2 regions of the Arthrobacter sp. D1-17 genome follow, and region 2 is predicted to be linked to the other one. Evidence: predicted binding sites of a transcription regulator. Region 2 holds the regulator's gene; the other holds the start of a gene.

Region 1 (7,326 bases), 880 kb from region 2:
GAAGGCACGGACGTGCCGAGCGTCATTCCAGTCTAGAGGGAAAAGCTGTAGGGACGCTGTTATTGGGTGTTGGAAATCCAGTCCGTAGCGGATTCTTCATCTTCCGTCTCCGGTCCGAACAGGTCCAGAGTGTCCTGTCCGAACACGCCGTCGGAAACAGCGAGGCCCAGGTGGGTCCATGCCGGGGCCATGGCAATACGCCCCCGGGGCGTCCTGCCCAGGAGACCCTCGCGGACCAGGTACGGCTCGGCAACGGTCTCGACTGTTTCGGGTTCCTCTCCCACGGCGATGGCCAGGGTGGAGAGGCCTACCGGTCCGCCGCCGAACTTGGTGATGAGCGCCGCCAGCACAGAGCGGTCGAGGCGGTCCAGGCCGCGCTTGTCCACTTCGTACATGTCCAGGGCAGCGGACGCTGATCTGGCATCTATCTGCTCGATCCCGTGTACCAGGGCCCAGTCCCGTACGCGCCGGAGGAGGCGGTTGGCGATACGGGGGGTACCGCGCGATCTGCCCGCTATTTCGCTGAAGCCCGCAGAGTTGACCTTCAGGTCCAGCAGGCCCGCAGACCTGCGCAGGACAAGTTCGAGTTCCTCGACTGAATAGAACTCAAGGTGCCCGGTGAAACCGAACCGGTCGCGCAGCGGTCCGGGGAGCAGGCCTGCGCGGGTGGTGGCACCAACCAGCGTGAAGGCCGGCAACTCCAGCGGAATGGCCGTGGCGCCCGCGCCCTTGCCGACCACAATGTCCACCCGGAAGTCCTCCATCGCCATATAGAGCATTTCCTCGGCAGGGCGGGACATCCGGTGGATTTCGTCCAGGAACAGAACCTCGCCCTCGGAGAGCGAGGAAAGGATGGCCGCGAGATCCCCGGCATGCTGAATGGCCGGGCCGCTGCTGATCCGCAGCGGCGCATTCATTTCCGCAGCCACGATCATGGCGAGAGTGGTCTTGCCCAGGCCAGGCGGACCGGAAAACAACACGTGGTCGGCCGTGCGGCCGCGCATTCGGGACGCCTGCAGCACCAAAGACAGCTGTTTGCGGACCCGGTGCTGGCCTACGAAGTCGTGCAGGTTCTTGGGTCGCAGGGCAGCTTCGATCGCGCGCTCCTCCGGCTCCTCTCCCCCGGCCACGAGGGAGGGCTCAGCCACGGCTGCCTGCCCTGTTGCCGGCCCGGGCGCCGTCCTGCCCAAGCCAGCGCAGGGTGGTACGCAGAATCTCGGCGACGTTTCCCTTCTCCGCCAGGTCCGGCGCGTCGGCCAGCGCCTTCTCGATGCTGCCTGTGGCGTCCTTCTCAGACCACCCGAGGCTTGCCATGGCGGCCACAACCTGGGGCTTCCAGACGGCTTCCCCTGACGGGACAGGGGCGGCACTCGGCGCGGTACCGTGCGGCACCAGCTTTCCGGCCAGTTCGAGCACGATGCGGCCTGCCACCTTGGGCCCGATGCCGGGGACTTTGGTGAACGTTTTGCTGTCTCCGTTGTGGGCTGCCACGCGGATGGCTTCAGGTTCGTGGACCGCGAGGACTGCCAGAGCCAGCCGGGGTCCTACTCCGCTCACACTCAGCAGAATGTCGAAGACCTCACGCTCGTCATCAGTGGCGAAGCCGAAAAGGGTGAGCGAGTCTTCGCGGACAATCAGCGAGGTGTGGAGCTTCCCTTCCTCGCCGGCGCGGAGCTTGCTCAGGGTCTGCGGAGTAGCGTACACGCTCATGCCGGCGCCGTTGAGGTCGATCACCGCGGTGGACAGTCCAATGTGGGCTACGGTTCCGCGGAGAAAACTTATCAAGGCCGGGGCTCCTGAACTTCCACCGGACGGACCAATGCCGTGTCTTCCAATGCAGTGTCTTTCATTGCAGTGTCTTTCATTGCAGTGTCGTCTTTCATTGCAGTGTCTCCGACCGGCTATCCGAACATATCTACGAATACCCTAGCAAGGGCTGCGACAATCACCGTGCACGGCGCGCCTTCGCCTCTGCCTCCGCCCAGGCACGCTGGGCCGGAGTCAGCGCCTGGCTGCCCGGCCCGGTGGTGGCAACCGCAGCGCCGCTGCCCGCCCTCCATGCGTGGGTGATGGCAAGGGCAAGGGCATCGGCCGCGTCGGCTGGCCGCGGCGGGGCGTCAAGCCGGAGGATCTTGGTGACGAGCTTGGTCACGGCGTCCTTGTTGGAGTTGCCGCTTCCCGTGACGGCCGCTTTCACTTCCGACGGCGTATGGAGAGCCACCGGGATTCCGCGCCGGGCGGCCGCCGCAATCACCACGCCGGATGCCTGGGCAACGCCCATCACGGTGCTGACGTTGAGCTGGGAAAAGACACGCTCGACGGCGAGGACGTGCGGTTCGTACCGGTCGAGCCAGTCGTCTATCGCCAGGGCTATGACGAGCAGCCGCTGGTCCAGCGTCTCCCCGGGTGATGTGCCGACCACGCCCACAGCCACCATGCTGGCGCGGCGGTTCTTTTCCACGTCCACCACACCGATGCCGCAGCGCGTCAGGCCGGGGTCAACTCCCAGCACGCGCAGCGTCACCCGCCGGCCCCAAAAGTCACTCGGCGTCCAGTGCGGCCTGCACTTCGTCACTGAGGTCTGCATTGCTGTAGACGTTCTGGACGTCGTCCAGGTCTTCCAGCGCGTCAACGAGCTTCATGAACTTCTTGGCCGCGTCCACATCCAGCGGAACCTCCATGGACGGCACGAACTCGGCTTCGTCAGTGTCGTACTCTATCCCGGCTTCCTTGAGGGCATCCCGGATGGCCTGCAGGTCCTTCGGGTCCGAGTGGATTTCGAAGTTGTCGCCGTTGTCCTTGACTTCCTCGGCCCCGGCGTCCAGCACGGCCATCAGAACGTCATCCTCGCTCAGGCCGTTCTTCGGCAGGGTGACTACGCCCTTGCGGGTAAAGAGGTAACTGACGGAACCGGGATCGGCGATGGTGCCGCCATTGCGGGAGATGGCGAGCCGGACCTCGGAAGCCGCGCGGTTCTTGTTGTCTGTGAGGCATTCGATCAGCAGGGCGGATCCCTGGGGCCCGCGGGCTTCGTACATGATCTCGGTGTAGTCCACGACTTCGCCGGTGAGCCCGGCGCCGCGCTTGATGGCGCGATCGATGTTGTCGTTGGGCACGGACGTCTTCTTGGCTTTGGTGACGGCCAGCTCCAGGCCAGGGTTGCCGGCAAGATCCGGTCCGCCCATGCGTGCCGCAACTTCGATGTTCTTGATCAGCTTGGCGAACGACTTTGCCCGGCGGCTATCAATGATGGCCTTCTTGTGCTTGGTCGTTGCCCATTTGGAGTGGCCTGACATGCTTCTACGCTTCTCCTCTGATCATGCGGATAAAAAGTTCATGCACGCGTTTCTCCCCCGTCACTTCCGGGTGGAAGGAGGTGGCCAGCAGCCGGCCGGAACGCACTGCAACAATTCTAGCTGTCCCCTGCAGATCAGCAGCGTGGGAAGCATGAGCCGGATCCGCAGGCTCCACCTGGGCAAGCACTTCGACGCCTTCGCCCACCCGTTCCACCCAGGGACCGCGGATGAAGACGGCGTGCACAGGAGCGATGCCTTCGTCCGTGGCGCTGAAGTCCAGTCCCTTGAAGTCAAGGTCCGTCTCGAACGACTCCCGCTGGCGCCCGAACGCGTTGCGCCGCACGGTGATGTCCAGCCCGCCGAAGGTCTGTTGAGGGTTTCCGGCGAGGTCGGTGGCGGGGTCGGCTATATCGTGTGCCAACAGAATCATGCCGGCACAGGACCCGTAGACCGGAAGGCCCCCGGCGATGTGCTTGCGCAGCGGCTCGGCCAGTTCGAACGCACGCGCAAGCTTGTCGATGGCCGTCGATTCCCCGCCGGGAATAATCAGGCCGTCCAGGCCGTCCAGCTCGGCCGGGCGGCGAACGCTGACGGCGACGGCACCGGCTGCTTCGACGGCACGAAGGTGCTCACGGAAGTCGCCCTGAAGTGCCAGGACGCCAATGCGGAGTCCGGCACCGATACCTGTACGGGCGCGCGGCGCCTCGGCGGAAAGGGGATTGGTCATCCAAATATCATAGTGTCCCGGGGGCCGTTGCCCTTGCCCGCGGCCCGCCGGCCGCCCTGTCCCATGCCTCAGCTGGGATATATTCAAAGCATGTTTTCCTTCAGCGTTCCGCTCGGCAAGCTCGTCCGCCGGGTAACCCGGCTCAGGGGCGGAGGCTCCGCTTTTCCCGGCCTGGTGGTCGAAAAAATTGACCCCGGCTTCATGCAAAGAACCCTGTCCACGCTGCCCCACGGGGTGGCGGTGGTCAGCGGAACCAACGGAAAAACCACCACGACGAAGATGGTGGTGGAGCTCCTCGAGAGCCAGGGACTGAAGGTGTTCACCAACCGCACCGGCAGCAACTTCACAAGGGGCGTCGCTGCTGCGCTGCTCGGCGAGGTGGACATGCTCGGACGCCTGAATGCTGACATTGCCGTGCTGGAGCTGGACGAAGCCCACGCCGTGCACTTCGTCAACCGCGTCCCCCCGCGCTACAGCCTGCTGCTGAATGTGCTCCGCGACCAGCTTGACCGCTTCGGGGAAATCGACAAGACGGCGCAGCTGCTCCAACACATCGCGTCCAAGACCACGGGAATAGTGGTCCTGAACCGCGAAGACCCCCGCGTGGCACGCATCGCCGAGACGCTGCACGGACCGGAGGTCCGGTACTTCGGCCTGGACGATTCGCTGCTGGCCACCTTTCCCAACGACGACGAGCTGCGTGCAGGCCCCGGCAGTCCGCCTCCGGCGGCCGTCCCCCAGAAGCCGGCTGCCGACGTCGTGCTTCGCCGCGTGGGCGCGGACGACGCCGACTTCGAGTACGACGGCGCCACGGTCACCACATCGATGAAGCTCCGCGGCGTCTACAACATCTTCAACGCTGCCGCTGCCCTGGTCCTGGCCCGCAGCATCTGCGGCGGCGCCGCCACGGCGGACCATGCCGCCCTGCTGACCGCGCTGTCCCAGGTGGCGCCGGCGTTTGGCCGCGGTGAGAGCCTGGTGGTGGATGGGCTGCCTTTGGATCTGGTGCTGGTGAAGAACCCCAGCGGGTTCCGGCTGGGCCTGAAGTCGTTCCCCTCGGGCGGGTACGCCACCATGATCGCGATCAACGACAACTATGCTGACGGGCGCGACATGTCCTGGCTGTGGGACGTCGACTTCGAATCCCTGCGGGCGGACGGCGTAGACCAGGTCAGCGGCTCCCGCGCCTATGACATGGCCCTGCGCCTGCAGTATGACGAGGTGCCCGTCCGCTCCGTCGACACGGAGATCTCCCCTGCCCTTGCGGCCTTCATTGCCGCCGCGCGAGACAAACCGAAGCGCATCTTCTGCACCTACACCGCCATGCTCGCCATCCGCCGCGAGCTGTCCAAAATCACCACAGTGGAGGTGGTCTCGTGACCCCGGGGACATCAGGCAGCAAGGGAACCGTCCGGGTCCTGCAGCTCTACCCGCGCGACATGAACATCTACGGCGACTGGGGCAACGCCCTGGTGCTGCAGCAGCGGCTGAAGTGGCACGGATACACCCCGGAACTCCTCGAGTACAACCCGGGTGACGATTTTCCGGACCAGGTGGATGTGATCGTTGCCGGCGGCGGGCAGGACAGCGGCCAGCTGGTGATCCAGGATGACCTGCAGATGCGGGCGGACACCCTCCGCGGACTCGCGGAGGACGGCGCGCCCATGCTCGTGATTTGCGGCCTGTACCAATTGTTCGGGCATTTCTTCAAGACACGCTCCGGCGCCGTCATTCCTGGCATCGGCATCCTGGACGTGGAGACCCACGGAACGGATGAACGCCTGATCGGCAACGTGAAGGTGACCACCCCGGAGTTCGGCGAAGTCCTTGGCTACGAGAATCACAGCGGGCAGACCACCCTCGGGCCCGGCGTAAAGCCCCTGGGCACGGTCGAAAAAGGGACCGGCAACAACAGCAAGGACGGCCATGAGGGCGCCCGCTACCGCAACATCGTGGCGAGCTACCTTCACGGCTCCCTGCTCCCAAAGAACCCCGCGATAGCCGACTACCTGATCCGTACCGCCGTCGAACGAAAATACGGTTCCTTCACGCCGGGTGATCCGGATGACCGTTTCGCGGTGCTGGCCCGGGAGCACGCAGCGCGCCGGCCGCGCTAGCTGCTGTTCTTCCAGCGCCCGCCGCCCGCATCCGCTGCGCTAAAGCCTGCACCGCTAGAGCCTGCAGCAGCTAAAGCCTGCAGCAGCCAGGGCCTGCCCGCGCGGACAGGCCGAGCAGGCAGGCTCCGTCATAATGCCCGCTATTTCTCCTTGGTGATCAGGAGTTCGTGGGCGCCGGCCTTCGCGGCGCCCATGGATTCCACCACTGCCTTGGTCCGCTGGCGTGTCTCGGCGTCGGCCGCCGGGCTGGCACAGACGCCCTGGGGCGCGTCGGAGGCCACCGAACACCAGCGGTAGGGCGCGTTGACGATGACCGAGGGTGCCCAGCCGAGGTCCGCTGCGGTCCATGTGCCGGCCGCGTCCTGGCTGAACTGAGCCCTTACCAGCAGCCCCTCATTGTTCACGGCGTAGGTGGGCGACAGCTCTGTCACTCCGTTGCCGAGCCCGTAGACGATCCACGTTCCCTTGTACTTTTCAATCGGCAGCACGGAGTGCGTGTGGTGCCCGTAGATCATGGTGAACTGCCCGCTGTCCACCAGGGCGTGCGCCGTCTCCTGCTGCTGGGCGTTGGGGGCGCTGGCGTATTCGTCCCCGGCATGCATGACACCGAGCACGATGTCCGCACCACGCTGGCGGGCCTTCTTGGCCTTGGCGATCATGGTCGGAGCGTCCAGCATGTCCACCTGCCAGTCCTGCTCCGGAATCTGGCCGTTCAAGCCGTATGTGCCCTGGATGATGGCGATGTTGGCAGCCTGCGTCGGCAGGATGAGGATGCCGTCCGATTCTGCCTTCGTCCGGTAGGAGCCGGTGTGCTGCAGGCCGGAAGCGTCGAGCGCGTCCAGTGTCCGGACCAGGCCGGCAGTGCCCTGGTCGATGGTGTGGTTGCTCGCCGTGGTGCACGCCTGGTACCCCACGGCCTTGGCGGCGGCGATGATCTGCGGGGGCACGTTGAATGACGGGTAGGCCGAGAAAGGTCCGGCTGGAGCTGCCACCGGAGTTTCCTGGTGGCAGATGGCGAGGTCGCTTTGTTCGATGTAGCGGCGTTGGCCTTCGAGCAGCGGGACGAAGTCCAGCCCCTTTGTGCCGGCCGCCAGCGCATCCTGGCGTGCCTGCTCCCACAGCTGCGTGTGCACCAGCATGTCCCCGGTGACCAGCACTGAGGCACACCGCACGCCCTTGCATTCAG
Region 2 (7,326 bases):
GGGCCGTCGTCACAGCTTGGCAAGGAGGTCGTCCGCCTCCGCGAATGGGCGGAAAAGACCACCACGGGCGACCGCGACGAGCTCCTTCCCGGTGTCACGGACCGCGCCTGGCGGCAGGTCTCCGTCACTTCGATGGAATGCCTGGGCGCCCAGAAGTGTCCGCTCGCCGAAGAATGCTTCAGCGAGCTGGCCCGGCACGAGGCAGCCGATGCCGACGTCGTCGTCACCAACCATGCCATGCTTGCAGTCAGCGCATTTGAGGGCCTGGCGGTCCTGCCCGAATACGATGTGGTCGTCGTCGATGAAGCTCACGAGCTGCACGACCGGGTCACCGGCGCAGTGTCCGGACAGCTGTCCGTCGCCATGGTCCATGCGGCAGCATCAGGTGCCCGCAAACACACCGGGATTACCGTGGACGCGCTCAACAACGCGGCGGCCAACCTTGAACTTGCCCTCGCGGCTGTCCCCAGCGGTCTGCTGCCCAACGGATTAAACGCGGAACAGCTCGACTGCGTTGACCAGCTCCGGGAGGCGTGCCGGGCGGCGCTCTCGGATTCCAAGGGGGACAGTAACAGCACGGCCGACGGCGGCCGGCAGCTCGCGCGCTCCCGCCTCCTCGTCATCCTGGAACTGTGCGAACGGCTGCTCGCCGCACGCGAGAACCGCGAGGTTGTCTGGTTTTCGCGGAACAGCACCTTCGATCCCCAGCAGGGGTACTCACCGCCGGATGACACGCAGCCCGCGCTGATCAACATCGCACCACTCAGCGTCGCCGGGCGCCTGCGGGAGGGATTGTTCGCGGACCACACGGTGGTGCTGACTTCCGCTACGCTCGCCATCGGTTCCGCGTTCGAACCCGCTGCCGGCGGCCTCGGCCTCCTGGGTGACGGCGCCCCCGGCTGGACCGGAGTGGACGTCGGATCGCCGTTTGACTACCCCAAGCAAGGCATACTCTACGTGGCAGGGCATCTGCCCAAGCCGGGGAGGGGCACGTCGCCTGAAGCGCTGGACGAACTCGAAGCGCTGATCAGGGCCTCCGGAGGTGGAGCACTGTGCCTCTTCTCATCCCGCCGTGCCGCTGAGGAGGCCGCGGATGCCCTGAGGCCGCGCCTGGACGTCGACGTGCTTTGCCAGGGAGACTCCACGATGACCGCGCTGGTTAAGCAGTTCGCGGACGAGCCGGATACCTGCCTCTTCGGGACCATGTCGCTATGGCAGGGGGTGGACGTGCCGGGTGGCTCTTGCAGGCTTGTAGTGATCGACAGGATTCCGTTTCCGCGGCCGGATGATCCGCTGATGACTGCCCGCTCCCGGGCAGTGGCGCAGTCCGGCGGCAACGGCTTCATGTCCGTCTCGGCGACCCACGCCGCGATCCGCCTGGCCCAGGGTGCCGGTCGTCTCATCCGGTCCACCGATGACAGGGGTGTGGTGGCTGTACTGGATTCGCGCCTCTCCACTGAGCGTTACGGCGCGTTCCTGCGGGCAGCGCTTCCACCGTTCTGGCCGACGACCGACCGCAAGATCGCCCTTGCGGCATTGGAACGACTCGCCCGGGCTGACTGAGGGCAGGCTTGCGTGTGACGGTCGCAGCGAGAGCTTGTCCCTGAAGCGGACACGCCTAGAGCGAGCGGAGCACCGAGACGACCTTGCCCATGACGATGGCGTGGTCGCCCAGAATGGGCTCGTACTGCGTGTTTTGCGGAAGCAGCCACGTGTGGCCATCCCGCTGCCGAAATGTCTTCACTGTTGCTTCGTCATCCAGCAGGGCCGCAACGATGTCGCCGTTGACGGCGTCACTCTGCCGGCGTACAACCACCCAGTCGCCGTCGCAGATGGCAGCATCCACCATGGAGTCCCCTGCGACGCGCAGCATGAACAGTTCCCCGTGGCCCACAAGCTGCCGGGGGAGTGGCATGAGCTCCTCCACCATTTGGTCGGCGAGGATGGGGCCGCCGGCAGCGATGCGCCCGACGAGCGGCACCATGGCGGTGTCGGTTGCGCTGGGAAGCTCGGACACACTGACCGGGCCGACACTCTGAAGCCGCACGTCCTGCTCGGGATCGGAGGTCTTGGACAGGCCGGCGTCCAGCGTCAGCGGCATGAGGACTTCCATGGCGCGGGGCCGCTTGGGATCGCGCCGGAGATACCCGAGCTTTTCCAGTTGAGAGAGCTGGTGAGTAACGCTGGACAGGCTGGCCAGCCCGACGATGTCTCCAATCTCCCGCATGGAGGGAGGGTAGCCGTTGTCATTGACCGAGCGCTGGATGGTCTCCAGTATCTTCTTCTGACGAATCGTCAGCCCCTTGGGCTTCCGGGGCCGCTGGCTGCGCTGGGTAGCTTTGCCTTCGGAGGCTGATGCTGCCATGTTCGCAAATGCCTTTCGTTCCACCCGGTCTGCGGGCTGCAGTGCCGGGAACCCCCGGCCTGAAAATGTCAGACCCTGCTGATCAACTGCAGAAGTGGTTGTTCTTCGATTTCAAACGTAGGCCAGCCGCAGGGCTTTTTCAAACATTTGTTCTAGCGAGTCTCGACTTTATTCGTTGATAAGTGCTAAAACTGGAGAAGCAAAAGTTCGAATATGTGTTCTATTGCAACTGCAGGTCCGGTCGGTTCTTCGAACACACTGGCGGACATGCTCAGCAGTATCGACCGGCAGCAGCACAGAGCAGCAGCACAGAGTAGTCCAGGAGGGCTCAGGTCATGTCAGCTTCAACAACCGTTCATCAGCCTCTTTCGCTCCAGTCCCACCCAGTCCCGTCCCAGGGCAGGACCGAACAGGCGGGGAAGCCGCCGCGTCTGCGTCTGACCCGCCGGGGCCGCATCGTTCTGATCGGGTTGCCGCTGGTGCTTCTGGCGGCGCTTCTGTTGACTCTGGCCGGACTGCTGAATTCCCCGGCTAAGGCAGCCGACGCGGCCAGCGAACTCTCGGTCACGGAGACGGTCACTGTGACGGTGCAGCCCGGGGAGTCGCTATGGGCCATCGCCGTGGACGCGGATCCCCACAGGGACGCCCGCGACACTATTGCCGACATTGTCCAGCTGAACGATCTGGAGGACGGCAAAGTTCTGCCGGGGCAGCAGCTGTTCGTCCCGTCCGCCAAGTCCTGAATGCGGTGCAGAATCGCTCCCTGCCTGCCGTCGCACCGGCCACAGTTTCCTGCCAGCCGCTTCGGGCAAATAAACTGTCCACGTGACCGACCAGCTTGAGCGACTGAACCGCCTTCCCCTTCGGACCAACCTGCGGGGGTTGACGCCCTACGGCGCGCCGCAGCTGGACGTGCCTATCCTGCTGAACGTCAATGAGAACACTCATGGCGTACCGGCCGATGTCAGGGCAGCCATATCGGAGGCTGTGACAGAGGCTGCGGCCGGACTGAACCGCTACCCGGACCGCGAATTCACCCAGCTCCGGGAAGCCCTCGCCGAATACCTGGGCCACGGTCTGGGCGCCGAAAACATCTGGGCGGCCAACGGCTCCAATGAAGTCCTCCAGCAGATCCTCCAGGCCTTCGGCGGCCCCGGCCGCACGGCGTTGGGATTTCCGCCCACGTACTCCATGTACCCGCTGCTGGCCAGCGGCACCGACACTGAATACATCGTGGGGCAGCGGGCGGAGGACTACGGCCTGAGCGCCGAGTCCGCGGCACGCCAGGTCCGGGAGCTGCAGCCGAACGTCGTGTTCCTGTGCTCGCCAAACAATCCCACCGGCACGGGCCTGGGGCTGGATGTAGTAGAAGCCGTGTATCAAGCCGGCGAAGCCAGCCAGACCGTTGTGATTGTCGACGAGGCCTACCACGAGTTTGCGCACGACGGCACGCCCAGCGCCCTGACGCTGCTGCCCGGGCGTGAGCGGCTCATAGTGTCCCGGACCATGAGCAAGGCCTTTGCCCTGGCCGGAGCCCGGCTCGGATACATGGCAGCAGCCCCGGAAGTGGCCGACGCGCTGCGCCTTGTCCGCCTTCCGTACCACCTGTCGGCGATCACCCAGGCCACTGCTCTGGCCGCGCTGGAGCACAGGGAGGCTCTGATGGCCGACGTCGAGGACATCAAGCGCCAGCGCGACCGGATTGTCACAGAGCTGACGCGGATGGGTCTGAAGCCTGCGGCGTCGGACTCCAACTACGTCTTCTTCGGCGGCATCGAGAACCCCCACCAGGTGTGGCAGGAGCTGCTGGACTCCGGTGTCCTGATTAGGGATGTCGGGATCCCCGGGCACCTGCGTGTTACCGCGGGTACTGAGACGGAAACCACAGCCTTCCTCGGGGCGCTGGAAGCGATCCTGGCCCGGCAGGCAGCCCTTCCGGCCTAAACTGGAGGGTAGACCGAGAGCAGCGTCTGCATCATCCTTCGTCAAAAAGGACATCTATCACCATGACCGATACCGGAATCAAGACTGTCGGGGCCCGCACCGCGCGCCTGGAGCGCACCACCAGTGAATCCTCCGTTCTGGTGGAGATCGACCTCGACGGCACCGGAGTATCAGACATCAGCACCTCGGTCCCGTTTTACGACCACATGCTGACCGCGCTGTGCAAGCACTCGCTGATCGACATGACCGTGAAGGCTACCGGCGACATCCACATCGATGTCCACCACACGGTGGAGGACGTTGCCATCACGTTTGGCGAGGTGCTGCGCACCGCCCTCGGCAACAAGGCCGGCATCCGCCGCTTCGGTGAAGCAACCGTGCCGCTGGACGAGGCACTTGCCCACGCGGTGGTTGATGTTTCCGGCCGGCCTTACCTCGTGCACGGAGGTGAACCGGCAGGCCAGGAATACCACCTGATCGGCGGGCATTTCACCGGTTCGCTAACCCGCCACGTCTTTGAGGCCATCACCCTGCACGCCGGCATCTGCCTGCACATGAACGTCCTCGCGGGGCGGGATCCGCACCACATTGTCGAGGCCCAGTTCAAAGCATTCGCCAGGGCGCTGCGCGCCGCCGTCGAGCCCGACCCCCGGGTCGAGGGAATTCCGTCCACGAAGGGTGCACTGTGACAGGCAAAGTGCTGCGCGACGGCGCCATCATCGACCCCTCGGCCACGGTGAAGCTCCCGTCGCCCGAAGGGAAGCCGACGGTCACCGTGCTGGACTATGGATCAGGCAACGTCCGTTCTGCTGTCCGGGCGCTCGAACGCGCCGGTGCTGAGGTCATTCTGAGCTCCAAGCAGGAGGATGTTCTGAACGCTGACGGCCTGGTGGTTCCGGGCGTGGGTGCCTTCGAAACTGTCATGCGTGAGCTTAAAGCCGTGGACGGCATCCGGATGATCGGGCGCCGCGTCGCCGGCGGCCGGCCGGTCCTTGGCATCTGCGTTGGCCTCCAGGTGCTCTTCGAAGCGGGCGTGGAACACGGGACAGAAGCGGAAGGCATGGGGGAGTGGCCAGGCAAGGTTGAGCTCCTTCCCGCCGACGTGGTTCCCCACATGGGATGGAACACGGTCAAGGTTCCGGAGGGTTCAAGGCTGTTCGAAGGCGTGGAGAATGAGCGGTTCTACTTCGTGCACTCCTATGGGGTGCAGAGCTGGGACTTCGACGTCATCCAGCCCCGCATGGCCCCACCGCTCGTCACCTGGTCCGAGCACGGCGCACCCTTCATCGCAGCCGTGGAGAACGGTCCGCTGTGCGCCACGCAATTCCACCCCGAAAAATCGGGCGACGCCGGCGGCCGACTCCTCAAGAACTGGGTGACCAGCCTGCTCAGTTCCTCGCACCGCATCCCCCCAGCGGACGCCTAGATGTGGTCGGTCGTCCTGATGGGCCTCGCCGGCTTGCTGATCGGCGGCGCGCTGTCCTTCAGGCAGCAGGAGAAGCCGCTCTGGACGCAAATAGGGTTCGGCGTCCTGGCGGCAATGTCACTGCTGGCCGCCTACCTGCTGACCCTGCCCGGATCCTGACGCCGGCTCCCTGACCACCGCGCAGCCATGACGTCTGCGCAATTCATAACCACATGTGCTCCACGAGAACTGAGGACCGAGATGACCAGCCAGAACGAACTGCCGGCACTTGAACTGCTTCCCGCAGTCGACGTCGTGAACGGGCAGGCCGTGCGCCTGGTCCAGGGCGAAGCAGGCAGCGAAACCAGCTATGGCACCCCCTTGGAGGCGGCCCTGAACTGGCAGCAGCAGGGCGCCGAGTGGGTCCACCTCGTGGACCTGGACGCGGCCTTCGGCCGCGGCTCGAATGCCGAGTTGCTGCGCGAAGTCGTCGGTCGTCTGGACATCAAGGTGGAATTCTCCGGCGGCCTGCGCGACGACGAATCGCTGGAAAAGGCACTGGACCTGGGAGTCGCGCGGGTCAACCTTGGAACCGCGGCCCTGGAAAACCCGGAGTGGACTGCCCGAGCCATCGACCGCTTCGGTGATCGGATCGCTGTCGGACTCGACGTCCGCGGCACCACCCTGGCTGGGCGCGGCTGGACTAAAGAGGGCGGGGACCTCTGGGACGTGCTGGGCCGCCTCGAGGAAGCGGGCTGTGCCCGCTACGTGGTGACGGACGTGACCAAGGACGGCACGCTGCAGGGACCCAACGTTGAACTGTTGCGCCAGATGGTGGAAAAGACTGGCAAGCCCGTGGTGGCCTCCGGCGGGATCTCCAGCCTGGATGACCTGAAGGTCCTGCGCTCACTGGTCCCGCTGGGCGTCGAAGGCGCGATTGTCGGCAAGGCCCTCTACGCCGGCGCCTTCACCCTGCCCGAGGCCCTTGACGTCGCCGGCCGCCCCTAGGCTGCCCCAGTGGCTGGGCAGGACTTAACCCCGGAAAACCGGGAGGACCCGGCAGGGCAGCCGCCTGCCCGCCGGCTCCCAGGCCATATCGAGGCGGCCCTGGCGGGTGCCGACGGCGCCACGGATTCCGCCGGCCAGCCTTGGGCGGGGCGCAGCCTCGCCGGTGAGGACGCGAAGATTCACAACTTCGAGGACGACGACGGCACAGCAGACAATGCCTATCTCGCCGCCATCGATGCGCTCTTGACCGGCGGAGCGGACGAAGCGGCTGTGGTCGCCACCCTGGCAACAGCGAGGGTCTTTGTCCCGGTGGTGGCGCAGCTTGCCGAGGAAGCGGAGGGAGCTGCAGGGCTCCATGCCGACAAGCAGGCGGATATGGCGCTGGTGACGCTCAAGGCGCCGGACGGCAGGCTGGCCATGCCGGTCTTCACTTCTTCGGCCGCACTGGCCGCCTGGCACTCGGAGGCGAGGCCCGTTGCCGTCTATGCATCGCGCGCTGCCCTATCAGCAGTCTCAGAGGGCGCGGAACTGCTTGTGGTTGATCCCGGCTCCGAGGTGACGTTCGTCGTGCGCCGGCCAGCGGTGTGGTCTCTCGCGCAGCAGC

The links. Region 2 encodes LexA, which represses DNA repair genes until DNA is damaged. Its sites were predicted from a motif close to TCGAACANNTGTTCGA; they were not measured.
Region 1: a site for LexA is predicted at 1,906-1,921, ahead of ruvA (Holliday junction branch migration protein RuvA). Genes of this name have one in related genera too.

Annotation. Positions count from the first base shown of each region.
Region 1 is NZ_CP096382.1:1,867,732-1,875,057, reverse strand. Features, by position in the region: gene ruvB (Holliday junction branch migration DNA helicase RuvB) at 60-1,148, opposite strand; gene ruvA (Holliday junction branch migration protein RuvA) at 1,141-1,785, opposite strand; gene ruvC (crossover junction endodeoxyribonuclease RuvC) at 1,946-2,524, opposite strand; gene M1E01_RS08845 (YebC/PmpR family DNA-binding transcriptional regulator) at 2,541-3,296, opposite strand; gene pdxT (pyridoxal 5'-phosphate synthase glutaminase subunit PdxT) at 3,301-4,023, opposite strand; gene M1E01_RS08835 (MurT ligase domain-containing protein) at 4,114-5,403, shown strand; gene M1E01_RS08830 (type 1 glutamine amidotransferase) at 5,463-6,140, shown strand; gene M1E01_RS08825 (CapA family protein) at 6,281-7,326, opposite strand, start outside.
Region 2 is NZ_CP096382.1:2,747,457-2,754,782, reverse strand. Features, by position in the region: gene M1E01_RS12810 (ATP-dependent DNA helicase) at 1-1,563, shown strand, start outside; gene lexA (transcriptional repressor LexA) at 1,619-2,365, opposite strand; gene M1E01_RS12800 (LysM peptidoglycan-binding domain-containing protein) at 2,701-3,108, shown strand; gene M1E01_RS12795 (histidinol-phosphate transaminase) at 3,191-4,309, shown strand; gene hisB (imidazoleglycerol-phosphate dehydratase HisB) at 4,372-4,998, shown strand; gene hisH (imidazole glycerol phosphate synthase subunit HisH) at 4,995-5,735, shown strand; gene M1E01_RS12780 (hypothetical protein) at 5,736-5,894, shown strand; gene priA (bifunctional 1-(5-phosphoribosyl)-5-((5-phosphoribosylamino)methylideneamino)imidazole-4-carboxamide isomerase/phosphoribosylanthranilate isomerase PriA) at 5,976-6,722, shown strand; gene M1E01_RS12770 (SseB family protein) at 6,732-7,326, shown strand, end outside.